DNA from 3 places in the Pseudoalteromonas sp. SG43-5 genome. Region 3 is predicted to be linked to each of the others. Evidence: predicted binding sites of a transcription regulator. Region 3 holds the regulator's gene; each other region holds the start of a gene.
The links. Region 3 encodes sigma-54, which starts transcription at its own class of promoters, with help from an activator protein. Its sites were predicted from a motif close to GTTGGCACGNNNNTNGNNT; they were not measured.
Positions count from the first base shown of each region.

Region 1: a site for sigma-54 is predicted at 2,732-2,750, ahead of H5161_RS07610 (CsbD family protein). Genes of this name have one in related genera too.
Region 2: a site for sigma-54 is predicted at 2,211-2,229, ahead of flgJ (flagellar assembly peptidoglycan hydrolase FlgJ). Genes of this name have one in related genera too.

Region 1 covers NZ_JACJFA010000005.1:173,218-177,533, forward strand. Annotated here, with positions in the region: gene H5161_RS07600 ((2Fe-2S)-binding protein) at 1-169, shown strand, start outside; gene H5161_RS07605 (xanthine dehydrogenase family protein molybdopterin-binding subunit) at 166-2,427, shown strand; gene H5161_RS07610 (CsbD family protein) at 2,491-2,688, opposite strand; gene hrpB (ATP-dependent helicase HrpB) at 2,974-4,316, shown strand, end outside.
Region 2 covers NZ_JACJFA010000032.1:14,141-18,456, forward strand. Annotated here, with positions in the region: gene flgG (flagellar basal-body rod protein FlgG) at 1-293, shown strand, start outside; gene flgH (flagellar basal body L-ring protein FlgH) at 310-993, shown strand; gene H5161_RS19260 (flagellar basal body P-ring protein FlgI) at 1,005-2,099, shown strand; gene flgJ (flagellar assembly peptidoglycan hydrolase FlgJ) at 2,266-3,282, shown strand; gene flgK (flagellar hook-associated protein FlgK) at 3,284-4,316, shown strand, end outside.
Region 3 covers NZ_JACJFA010000014.1:12,439-16,754, forward strand. Annotated here, with positions in the region: gene H5161_RS14140 (HPr family phosphocarrier protein) at 2-274, opposite strand; gene rapZ (RNase adapter RapZ) at 317-1,162, opposite strand; gene ptsN (PTS IIA-like nitrogen regulatory protein PtsN) at 1,181-1,633, opposite strand; gene hpf (ribosome hibernation promoting factor) at 1,638-1,925, opposite strand; gene H5161_RS14160 (RNA polymerase factor sigma-54) at 1,952-3,451, opposite strand; gene lptB (LPS export ABC transporter ATP-binding protein) at 3,521-4,246, opposite strand; gene lptA (lipopolysaccharide transport periplasmic protein LptA) at 4,243-4,316, opposite strand, start outside.

The DNA.
Region 1 (4,316 bases), on a different contig from region 3:
ATTAGCTGCAAACCCAACCCCTACCGACGATGAAATAGTAAGTAATATGTCGGGAAATATTTGCCGTTGTGGTACATACCCGCGTATTCATAAAGCAATTAAATCAGCTGCTAAAACAATGGCGAGTGTTCAATATTTTGACCCAAATGAACAAGGGGAAGAAGTATGAACCAAGATAACAAATACTTTGATTTAAACCGCCGTAAGTTTTTAAAAACCAGTGCGATAGGTGCGTTAGTACTCGGTACTTATTTTGTAGGCAGTGCGCCAAGAGCATTTGCGGGTGTATTAGAGCAGCCATCTGAGCAAGCAAAACGCGCAAACTTATTTATTGCACTGCGCCCAGACGGCATGGTTGAAATAACCTGCCATCGCTCTGAAATGGGTCAGCAAATTCGCACCGCGATTGCACAAATAGTTGCCGATGAAATGGAAGCCGCGTGGGATAAGGTTATTGTTATTCAGGGTAAGGGCGACCCTAAATACGGCGATCAAAATACCGATGGCTCGCGCAGTATTCGCTACAACATGAAGCGCCTGCGTGAAATGGGCGCAAGTGTGCGTTACATGATGCAGCACGCTGCCGCTAAGTATTGGAAAGTTGACCCACAAACCTGTACTGCTAATCAACACGTTGTTACACACAGCTCAGGTAAATCGCTTACTTATAAAGATTTAATCGACTTAGCGCTTACAATAACGCCACCAGAAGCTGACAAACTAACACTTAAAACACGCAAAGAATGGCGCTACATTAATACTGGCATGGCGCACATAGATTTAGCCGATTTAGTAACAGGTAAAGCAATATTTGCAGCCGATGTACGCGAGCCACAAGCGCTGGTGGCTATAATTGAACGCCCGCCAGTGGTAGGCGGTGTTGTTAAGTCGTTTGATGCCAGTGCTACAAAAGCGATAAACGACGTTATAGATGTTATTGAAATTCCTGCACCAAAAGGCGCACCGCAGTTTCAGCCAAAAGGTGGAATTGCGATTATAGCTAAAAACACATGGGCTGCATGGCAAGGGCGTAAAGCATTAAAAGTCGTGTGGGATGATGGCAAAAATGGCGATTACAATTCAGAAGAATTTAAAAAGTCATTATTAAAAACAGTACAAACTCCACAGGCAAACATACGTGATAAAGGCGATGCCATGAGCGTATTGGCTAAATCGAGCAATAAACTCGTAGCTGATTATTACGCACCGCATCTTGCTCAAGCACCAATGGAGCCGCCTTGTGCAACGGCTATGTACAACAAAGATAGTGTTGATATATGGGCTGCTACGCAAAATCCACAAGCCGATATGAAAACAGTGGCTGCCATGCTTGGCATGGATGAGAGCAAAATTAATGTTCACGTTACCATGTTAGGAGGCGGCTTTGGGCGTAAGTCAAAACCTGACTTTTCAGCAGAAGCAGCTTACCTTTCAATGAAAGTAGGCAAACCTATTCGTGTGCAATGGACGCGTGAAGACGACATACAACATGGTTTTTACCATGCAGTTTCGGCTCAGCACATTGAAGCATCGTTAGATAAAAATGGCGCAATAGAATCTTATTTACACCGCACTGCGTTTTCACCAATTACGTCTACCTTTTCAGAAGGGGCGACTACGCCAGGAAGCTTTGAACTGCGCTTAGGGTTTACCGATAACCCAATTAACACACCTAACATGAAGTTAGAAAACGGTGATGCGCAAGCCAAAGCACGAATTGGTTGGATGCGCTCTGTATCAAATATTTTTCATGCCTTTGCTATTCAGTCATTTATTGGCGAAGCAGCGCACAAAGCCGGTCGCGACCAAAAAGACTATTTACTAGACACCATAGGTCCGAGTCGTATTGTTGATGTAACAGAGCAAAATGCTACATACGATAATTACGGTGGCGATAAAGCGGTTTATCCGTTAGATATTGGCAGACTGCGCCATGTTATTGAAAAAGTAGCTGACATGAGTAAATGGGGTCGAGAACTTCCTAAAGGGCGAGGTTTAGGCATAGCAGCACACAGAAGCTTTTTAACTTACGTAGCTACGGTAGTTGAAGTAGAAGTGTCGGATGCTGGCGATTTAAAAGTAATTAAATCGTGGGTAGCCATTGATGCGGGTACGGTTGTAAACACTGACACCGTTAAAAACCAAACTCAAGGTGGTTCTATTTACGGGATTACAACTGCAATCAGCGATGGTATTACCTTTGATAAAGGCCGCGTGCAGCAAAGTAACTTTCATGATTATCGCGTACCGCGTATGAGCGACTCACCACTTGAAGTTGACGTTGAAATTGTACAAAGTGACGCACCTCCAGCAGGGGTAGGCGAGCCATCTACACCAGTTTATGCGCCAGCATTATGTAATGCTATTTTTGCCGCGTGCGGAAAGCGTATTAGGCAGTTACCAATAGGTGACCAGCTAAAAGCGTAACTAAATAACCTACAGCTTAAACAAAAAAACCGCCAAAATGGCGGTTTTTTTAGAAGTTAGCGATTAGTGAGTTTTTTCAAATTCATCAACTTCACGCTCTGCTTCTTCTTTAGATTTACCATACTGCTGCTGGATTTTACCCACTAGCTCTGTACGGCTACCTTCAATTTTGTCTAAATCGTCGTCAGTAAGATCGCCCCATTTCTGTTGAGCCTTACCTTTAAGTTCGTTCCAATTACCTTTCATACGATCGCTGTTCATAAGTTTCTCCTTACTTAGATTTAATTAACGTTCAGTATAAAAGGAGCAAAGCGTGTACCAACAAGTTAAATCTTTATTTTATATTAATAATCAGTGTGTTATGTTTTTATTGGGGCAGTAATGATTAATGTTTTGAGCACATCCTTAAAAAATGTACAGAGAGGTCTGTAATTATTTCTGATTATGTAACCCTTAATTAAATCCTTTATAACCACATAGCTTTAGCGGCGCGTTTATTTTTGGTTTTTGTTACAATGCACACAAAGCAATTTTGGGTAAATAGCTGTGCTGCCGGTTCAAGACATATATCAACAACTCGTTACTACATTACAAAGTAATCCTATTACGTTATTACAAGCGCCGCCTGGTGCGGGTAAATCTACGTGGTTGCCGTTACAACTTATGCGCGATGGACATTTTAAACGTATTGTAATGCTAGAGCCTCGCCGTTTAGCTGCACGTAATATTGCCAGTTATTTAGCAAAGTGCCAAAACGAGAGTGTTGGGCAAAGTGTAGGTTTGCGGATCAGGGGCGAGAGTAAAGTAAGCGCTAATACGCGCCTCGAAATAGTCACCGAAGGCATGCTCACACGCATGCTGCAAAACGATCCCGAATTAAGCGATATTGATTTACTGATATTTGATGAATTTCATGAGCGTTCAATTGCAGCCGATACCTCACTTGCCTTTGCGCTCGAGACCCAAAGTGCGCTACGTGAAGATTTAACCATCATGCTTATGTCGGCAACGCTAGATACAGAGCGCTATACAGCTTTTTTTGACTGCCCTGTAATTCAATCAAGCGGTCGCAGCTACCCGATAGACGAAGTATACATACCCATAAAAGATGAAAGCCGCTGGCTTGATGCAATTCCTAATATAATAAAACAAGCACTTAATGAGCAAACAGGTAGCGTATTGGTGTTTTTACCTGGGCAGTTTGAGATACTACGCGTGCAACAAGCACTGAGCGATTTACCAAGTAACTGCCAAGTTGCAACGCTATTTGGCGAGCAAGATAAAGCTAATCAGCAAGCTGCTATTGCTCCTGCACCAAACGGCATGCGCAAAGTAGTGCTAACCACCAATGTAGCCGAAACCAGTTTAACTATTGAAGGCATACGCATTGTAATTGACAGCGGCAAGCGCCGTGCAGCCACCTTTAATTTAAAAACAGGGGTTACAGAGCTCACAACACAAAGTATATCGCGCTCATCTGCTGTGCAGCGTGCTGGGCGTGCAGGACGTATAGAGCCGGGCATTGTTTATCGAATTGGCTCAAAGCAAACCTTTGAGCGACGTAATAGCCACGACAATCCCGAAATACTCACATCAGACATAAGCCAACTTATGCTTGAGGCAAAGCAGTGGGGAGCCAGTATTGATGAGCTAACCCTACTTGATAAGCCCACTGAGCAGCAATGCGAACAAGCAAGTAACCTGCTTAATATGCTTGAAGCTATTGATAGCAAAGGTAAGCTCACACCGCTTGGCAGTAAAATGTTAGGTTTTGGTGCTGATATTCGTTTGGCGCATATGCTATTAAAAGCACAAATACTTGATGACCAACTCCCTGGTATTTTTAGGCTCGCTATTTATTTAGTGGCATTACTTGAGAGCCGAGTAAA
Region 2 (4,316 bases), on a different contig from region 3:
CCGATAACGTTGTAATTGGTCAGCTGACTATTAGTGACTTTATTAATCCATCGGGTCTTGAGCCAATTGGTCAAAACCTTTATACCGAAACGGCTGTAAGTGGTGCGCCGGTACAAGGTAACCCGGGTGTTGAAGGGTTAGGTAGCATTATTCAAGGCTCACTCGAAACTTCAAACGTAAATGTAACTGAAGAGCTAGTAAATCTAATAGAAACTCAGCGTATTTACGAAATGAACTCAAAAGTAATTTCGGCCGTTGACGAAATGATGAGTTATATCAATCAACAGCTTTAATAGAGTAGGGGGAATTATGCGTAATATTATTTTATTTACAGCGGGCACATTATTTTTAAGTGGCTGTATGTCTACGCAAAATAGTGAAGTAGTGCAGGACGACCCTTACTACGCACCTATGTACCCCGAGCCTATTTTAGAGCCGCTGGTAGCCACAGGTTCATTGTTTAATACTCATACATCAAACGACTTATATTCTGATAAAAAAGCGCTACGTACTGGCGATATAATTACGGTTAAATTGCAAGAGTCTACTCAAGCAACAAAAGCCGCTAAAACAGAAACAGACAAAGAAACTGACGCAAGCTTAGACCCAGTGATTGGCTTAGGTGGTCTACCTGTAAATATAGGTGGCGATAGTATTCAGTTTGGCATTGGTAGCGATTCGTCGTTTACGGGCGATTCAAAATCAAACCAGTCAAACAGCTTAGTGGGCGATATTTCGGTTAATGTAATGCGCGTTTTACCTAATGGTAACTTAGTTATTCGCGGCGAAAAATGGCTAACGCTTAATACCGGTGAAGAGTTTATTCGTTTAGAAGGGCTAGTACGCCCTCAAGACGTAAGCGCCGATAATACGGTTGAATCAAACCGCATTGCTAATGCACGTATTCAATACTCAGGTAAAGGGCAAACGCAAGAAGCGCAAAGTCCTGGTTGGCTTACACGTTTCTTTAGCAGTTCGCTGTTTCCATTTTAGAGGGTAACAACATGAATAGCCTTAAAGCTTTATGTTTAGTTGTGTTATTAGGTTGGCAGTTTACTGCCAGTGCTGAGCGCATAAAAGATGTGTCTATGGTTGAAGGCGTACGCTCTAACCAATTAGTTGGTTATGGCTTAGTGGTTGGTTTACCAGGCACTGGCGAGCAAAACTCATACACACAACAAAGTTTTAGAGGCATGTTGAACAGCTTTGGTATTACGCTACCTTCAACTCAAAGTCCTAAAATTAAAAATGTTGCCGCTGTGGCGGTGCATGCAGAACTACCTGCATTTAGAAAGCCTGGGCAAGCAATCGATATTACGGTTTCTTCTATTGGTAGTGCAGGCAGCTTACGTGGCGGTACTTTACTACAAACTTTTTTAAAAGGTGTAGACGGTAACGTGTACGCAATTGCACAAGGTAGTTTAATTGTCGGTGGCTTAGGCGCACAAGGCCTTGATGGTAGTAGAGTTGTAATTAACACCCCTACAGTTGGTCGTATACCAAATGGTGCAACAGTTGAACGCACAGTAGAAAGCCCGTTTATGCAAGGCGATTACATTACTTTTAATTTAAACCGCCCAGACTTTACAACGGCAAAACGCCTAGAAAAAACAATTAATGACTTAGTTGGCCCAAATAGCGCACAGGCAATTGATTCTGTTTCTATTCGTGTTATAGCTCCACGCGACGCATCCCAGCGTGTATCGTACTTATCAACACTCGAAAACTTAGAATTTAAACCAGCTGACATGGCCGCTAAAATTATAGTTAACTCACGCACAGGTACAATTGTGATTGGTAAAAACGTTAAGCTTCAGCCTGCGGCTATAACTCACGGTGGCTTAACAGTAACAATTGCAGAACAACAAAACGTGTCACAACCAAACCCGCTAGCAAACGGTGATACTGTTGTCACGCAGCAGAGCATTATTGATGTAAATCAAGATGACTCGCGCGCCTTTGTATTTAATCCAGGTGTAAGCCTTGACGATTTAGTTCGCGCAATTAACGAAGTTGGCGCAGCGCCTGGTGACTTAATGGCTATTTTAGAAGCACTAAAAGAAGCCGGCGCAATTAACGGACAGTTGGTTGTTATATAAATAACCCAAGCCAATAAATAACGTATTACTTAAGCCCTATATTTTTGAAATTAGGGCTTTTTATTTACAGCAACTTAAGTTTATTATTTTTATCTTCCTTGTTTTATCTGTAGTGGCTCAATTTTTGCATTTTTAACTGCATTATTCATTTTGTGTCAAAAAGCCGATGGAAACTAATCACCTCGATAAACAAAACTTTTTTGATTTAGGCAACTTAGATTCACTTCGTAAAGAAGCCTTAACGAGCGGCGATGCATCAACTGATGCCTCTAAAGCTGCGCTCAAAAAAGCGGCCGCACAATTTGAAGCTATTTTTACGCAAATGTTGCTCAAAGGAATGCGCAAAGCTAACGAAGCATTTGAAGACAAAGACAGCCCATTTAATTCAAGTGGCGTAAAGTTTTTTGAAGAAATGCACGATCAGCAACTTTCAACAGAGCTTTCATCAAATGGCTCGTTAGGCCTTGCCGATTTAATAGTTCAGCAGTTATCGCCTGAGTCTAAAAACTTTATGCCAGGCTCGGTGCTTAGAACAACCAACGATATTTTTAGCGATACTCAAGTCGGTTCCGCTCTTCCTCATGAGCAAAAAAATAAGCAACCCGATCTTATCGTTAAGAGTACTAAAGCCGATATTGCTGAGCCTAAAGTCGATACTGCAGAGACTAAAACCGATAGCCCAACATTTAAAAATGCAGAAGAGTTTGTAAGTTCAGTGTGGGAACACGCTAAAACGGCAGCGCAAAAAATTGGTTTAAATCCTGCGGTAATGGTTGCACAAGCGGCACTTGAAACCGGTTGGGGTAAGCACATTATTAATAAAAATGACGGTGGCAGCTCAAATAACTTATTTAATATTAAGTCAGATAAAAGCTGGGAAGGCGATAAAGCAAGCAAAATAACGCTTGAGTTTGAGCAAGGTACACCCGTTAAAAAACAAGCCAGCTTTAGAGCCTACGATTCAATTAAAGATAGCGTGAACGACTTCGTTGATTTTTTAACGCAAAACCCACGCTACAAAGAAGCATTACAAAATACAGCTAAACCAAACGACTTTTTAGATTCATTACAAAAAGCAGGTTATGCAACCGACCCAAATTATGCCAACAAAATAAAACAAGTGCTCAATAGCAGTCAGCTAAAAGACATTGCGGCAAACGTGATCCGCCAAGGAGTAGAGTAACATGTCGTTTAATTTATTAAACATTGCCAGTTCTGGGGTTAGAGCAAGCTCGGAGCTACTGCAAACGACAAGTAAAAATATCGCCAATGTTAATACAGAAGGCTATGTTCGTGAGCGTACAGAGTTTACTACTATGGTTGACAACCAAGTAGGGCGAGGCGAAACATACCGATTATTAAACGAGTTTGCTCAGTCACAGCTAAATCGTGACACCTCTAATAAATCGTTTTTCGATCAGTTTATTACTGAGGCTAATCGAGTTGATACTATTTTTTCTGAAGAGTCGAACAACCTTTCGACTGGTATTAACTCTTTATTTAATAATGTGCAAGAAGCGCTAAATCAGCCCTCATCTACTGTTGCCCGCTCATTAGTAATGACAGATGCGCAAAGCTTAATTGATCAAATGGATAGGCTTTCGGGCATCGTGCTTGATCAAAAAAGTATAGTAAACGAGCAGCTCGAAATATTTTCAGATGAGGCAAACTCACTCATTCAAAGCATTAGTACGCTAAATCAAAATATTGCAGCCGTTAATGGCACTAATAACGCCGCAGATGCCAGCTCTACCTATAACGAACGCGATAAAGCAATACGCGACTTATCAGAGCTAATAGACATAGAAACGCTTGATGGTCCAAATGGCGAAAAACTTGTTTTTATGGGCACAGGCGAAGCAGTTGTTATGCAAAATGGCGCATTTAACTTATTTTCGATGACAGGGGATCCTGATCCTAATTTTAAAGAATTCACGCTTGACGTTAATGGTGGCAAAGCTGTGCCGCTTGAAGTTGATGTAAGTAAGCTTAAAGGCAAAATTGGCGGCTTACTTGCTTTTAGAGATGACATATTAGTCCCCGCGCAAAACCAAATTGGCCAAATGGGCTTAGCTATTGCTGATGCATTTAACGAACAAAACAAACTCGGTATGGATGCAACAGGTCAGCTAGGGGGTAATATTTTTAATATACCTACCGTTGGCGCATATGCGTATCAAGCTAACACGGGCACTGCTGGTATGACTGCAACGGTAG
Region 3 (4,316 bases):
ATTATTCTTGTTCATTAAAGCGTTGTGCTATTAATTCTCCAACAGCGTGTAAAGCTTGCTCAGAATCAGGGCCTTTACAAACAACTTTAACTTCTTTTCCTTGGCTACTTTCAAGTAACATTAATGCAAGTACGCTATCGCCTGCTGCTTCTTTGTCATCTTGGAATAATGTGATTGTAGCATCAAATTGTACTGCTAATTGCGCAAGCACAGTAGCTGCTCTGGCGTGTAAGCCTAATTTGTTTTTTATTAAAAAGGTATCTTCACAATGCATAACTTACTCTACCTAAGCTGAACAGGTGATTATTCAGCTATATTATTTTTCTTGTTCGCGATGGCGAATTTTTACATTGGGATGTGTCATTGCAAAACTTTCACCGATAGTTTGCGCTAAATACACAGAGCGATGTTGCCCACCTGTACACCCAATAGCAATGGTTAAATAACTGCGGTTATTTCGTTCTAAATGCGGTAACCACGTTTGTACAAATGTTTGAATTTGCCATGTGAATTTTTGCACTATGCTGTGATTAGCTAAATAGTCTTTAACCGGTTGATCTAACCCATTTAAAGGCTTCAACTCTGGTTCCCAGTGTGGATTTGGTAAAAAGCGTGCATCAAATACGTAGTCTGCTTCTTTTGGTATACCGTGTTTAAAACCAAATGATTCAAATGTGACAATCAGTTGCTTATCTTTTTTACCTAAAATCTTTTCACGAATAGATTCAGCGAGTTGATGAACACTTAAATCAGTCGTATCTATCATAAAGTCGGCGCGAGTGGTTAATACATCAAGTAATTCTTTTTCTTTTTTGATGGCTAAATCAAGAGGCAACGAGTCTATTGATAGTGGGTGTAATCTGCGTGTTTCAGAAAAGCGTTTGATCAATGTCTGATCGTCACTATCTAAATAAAATAACGTAGGGTTTGCAAAGCCTGGTAAGTATTCAAGAATATCGTTAAATTCATCTTGTTCTTTAGGGATGTTGCGCACATCTATGCTAACAGCAATTTTATCGTAGCTATCAGACACACTGCGAACTAATGAAGGTAGTAGGTTTACTGGAATATTATCTACGCAATAATAACCTAAATCTTCTACAACGCGCAAAGCAACCGACTTTCCAGAACCGGAACGGCCGCTTATGATAATTAACTCCATTTAACACCCTTTATAAAACTATGATTGATCGACAATAACTTGGTAAAGCTCAGTATCAGATTTTGCACTGCGTAACTGTTTACAAAAATCTTTGTTGTTTAGTTTATCAGCAATGGTTGCTAGAGTCTTTAAGTGCTGCTGGTTATCGCCATCTGGTACGATGAGTGCGACAAAAATATCAACAGGGCGATTATCGATTGCATCAAAGTTTATTGGAGTTTCGCTAACGAGCACTAAAGCCAAAGGCTCTTCTGCACCGCTCATTCTTCCATGAGGAATAGCAATGCCACGTCCTATACCTGTACTACCTAATTTCTCTCTGCTCATTAAAGCATTAAGAATATCTTGTTGCGGTAAATACGGAAGTTTGTCGTGAGCAAGTTCGCTAATGAACTCTAAAATTCTTTTTTTGCTATTAAAAAGGACCGCAGCTTTGCTGCAGTCCTGGCATATAAGTGAACTTAATTTCATCATATTAGTGTCGAGCAAGCTTCTCTTTGTGTTTGATTACTTGGCGATCGAGCTTGTCGATCAACGAGTCAATAGCGGCATACATATCTTGATGTTCTGTAGAGGCAAATAGCTCAGCACCGCTTACGTGTATTGTGGCTTCTGCTTTTTGATTTAATTTTTCTACATCGAGAATGACATGAACATTATTAATATGATCAGAGTGTCTTTCAAGCTTCGCAAATTTAGTATTAATATAGTCTCTTAGTGAATCGGTTAATTCTACGTGACGACCAGTTAAGTTTAGTTGCATAAGCATTACCCTCTTAGTTTAGCGTCTTAAATCAGACTTTTACGCTGATTTGACGGTGGAATAGCAAGAGATTCGCGGTATTTTGCGATTGTACGTCTCGCTACTTTAATTCCTTGCTCAGCCAATATATCCGCTATTTTGCTATCACTCAATGGTTTTGCTGAGTTTTCTGCTGCGATTAATTTTCGGATAAGCGCACGTATTGCTGTAGATGAACATTCACCACCGTTTTCAGTACTTACATGGCTTGAGAAAAAATATTTAAGCTCAAATATACCACGGGGTGTATGCATGTACTTTTGAGTAGTTACGCGAGAAATTGTCGATTCGTGCATTTCTACCATTTCAGCAACATCATTTAAAACCATTGGTTTCATGGCTTCAGGGCCATGTTCAAAAAAGCCTTGTTGTTGCTTAACAATACAATTAGTAACTTTTAATAGCGTGTCGTTTCTACTTTCTAAGCTTTTAATAAACCATTTAGCTTCTTGTAAATGTGAGCGAATAAACTGGCTGTCGCCACTTGATTTTACAGTGCGAGACATTGCTGCGTATTGGCTATTAACACGAATTTTAGGCATGCTATCTGGGTTTAATTCGACAACCCAGCGGCCTTTAATTTTTTTAACTGACACATCAGGAATAACATACTCAGATTCTTCCCTTACAATAGTATCTGCAGGTTTTGGGTTGAGAGTATGTATTAGTGTCATTACTTCTTTAAGCTCTTCTTCTTTGAGCTTAGTTTTTTTCATTAATGTACGATAGTCGCGAGCTGCTAATAGATCAATATGCTCGGTTAAAATCATTTTCGTTTCATTAATATAAGGTGTTTCTTTATCAAATTGATTAAGCTGAATACACAAACACTCTTGTAAACTACGTGCAGCAATACCAACAGGATCAAACAGTTGGATGCGTTTTAATACCGCTTCAATTTCATCAAGTTCGACTTCGTTATCATCTTCGTTTTCTTGATTAAAGCTTTCTAAAATCTCTTCGCAGCTTAGTGTTAAAATACCTGAATCATCGACAGCTTCTACAATAGCAATAGCAATAGCTTCGTCTGTAGGGCTAAATGGCGTTAGTTGTAATTGCCACATTAAATACTCATGGAGCGTTTCAGTAGAGGCGCCTTGGTATATTGATTCGTCTTCAGGCATTGGACCTGATGAGGCTGCAGGAGCGGCACTCATGTACTCATCCCAACTGACATCCATAGCCATGTCGTCACTTAGCGTGTCTTTTGCAAGTGCTTCACCAGTATCTTGTTCGTATTCGCTCGGAGCATCATCAGCAGATGCGCTAACAGTTATGTCATCGGTATCAGCTTTTTGCTCGTTTTTACCAGCAGCGTCTTCGGAATAGTCTGCCTCTTCAACCTCTAATAGTGGATTACTGTCGAGAGCTTCTTGTATTTCTTGCTGGAGATCCAATGTACTGAGTTGCAACAAACGAATAGCTTGTTGCAACTGTGGAGTCATTGTAAGTTGCTGGCCCATGCGCAGCTGTAGTGATTGCCTCATGTATCTCTAACAATCCTTTTATGTTGTTATAATTAATACTAGCAGATGCTTAAAGACATGGCGTAAATGTTACAGCCTAAATTGCTCGCCTAAGTAAACATCGCGTACTGTTTTATCATTTAATACGTGTTCTGGAGTACCTGATGCAATCAGCTCCCCATGAGAAACAATGTAGGCTTTTTCACAAACATCAAGGGTCTCTCTTACGTTATGGTCGGTAATTAATACACCAATCCCACGATTTTTAAGATGTTCTATTATTTTCTTTATATCTAATACCGAAATAGGGTCAACACCGGCAAACGGTTCATCCAGTAATATAAATTTAGGATCTGCTGCCAGCGCTCGTGCTATTTCTACACGACGACGTTCTCCCCCCGATAATGCCATACCTTGGCTATCACGAATGTGTTGTATGCTAAATTCATCTAATAAGTTATTGAGCGTGTCTTCTCTGGCTTGTTTATTTAGTTCTTTGCGCGTTTCTAAAATGGCCATTAAGTTTTGATAAACAGTCAGCTTTCTAAAAATCGATGACTCTTGTGGTAAGTAGCCTATGCCTAATCTAGCACGACTATGCATAGGTAAAAGAGTAATATCGTTATCATCAATAGATATTTTACCTTTGTCGCTAGGAACAAGCCCTACAATCATATAAAAAGTCGTTGTTTTACCAGCACCGTTAGGGCCAAGTAAGCCAACTATACTGCCAGCTTGTACTTCAAGGCCGACGTTTTTTACAACTTCACGACCTTTATAGCTTTTTGCTAATAGTTCTGCTTTTAATGTGCTCATGGTTGACCTTTATCGCCTTTTTTACTTTTTTTAGTTTCGATCGGTACTAAAATTGTGTGAACGCGGTCAG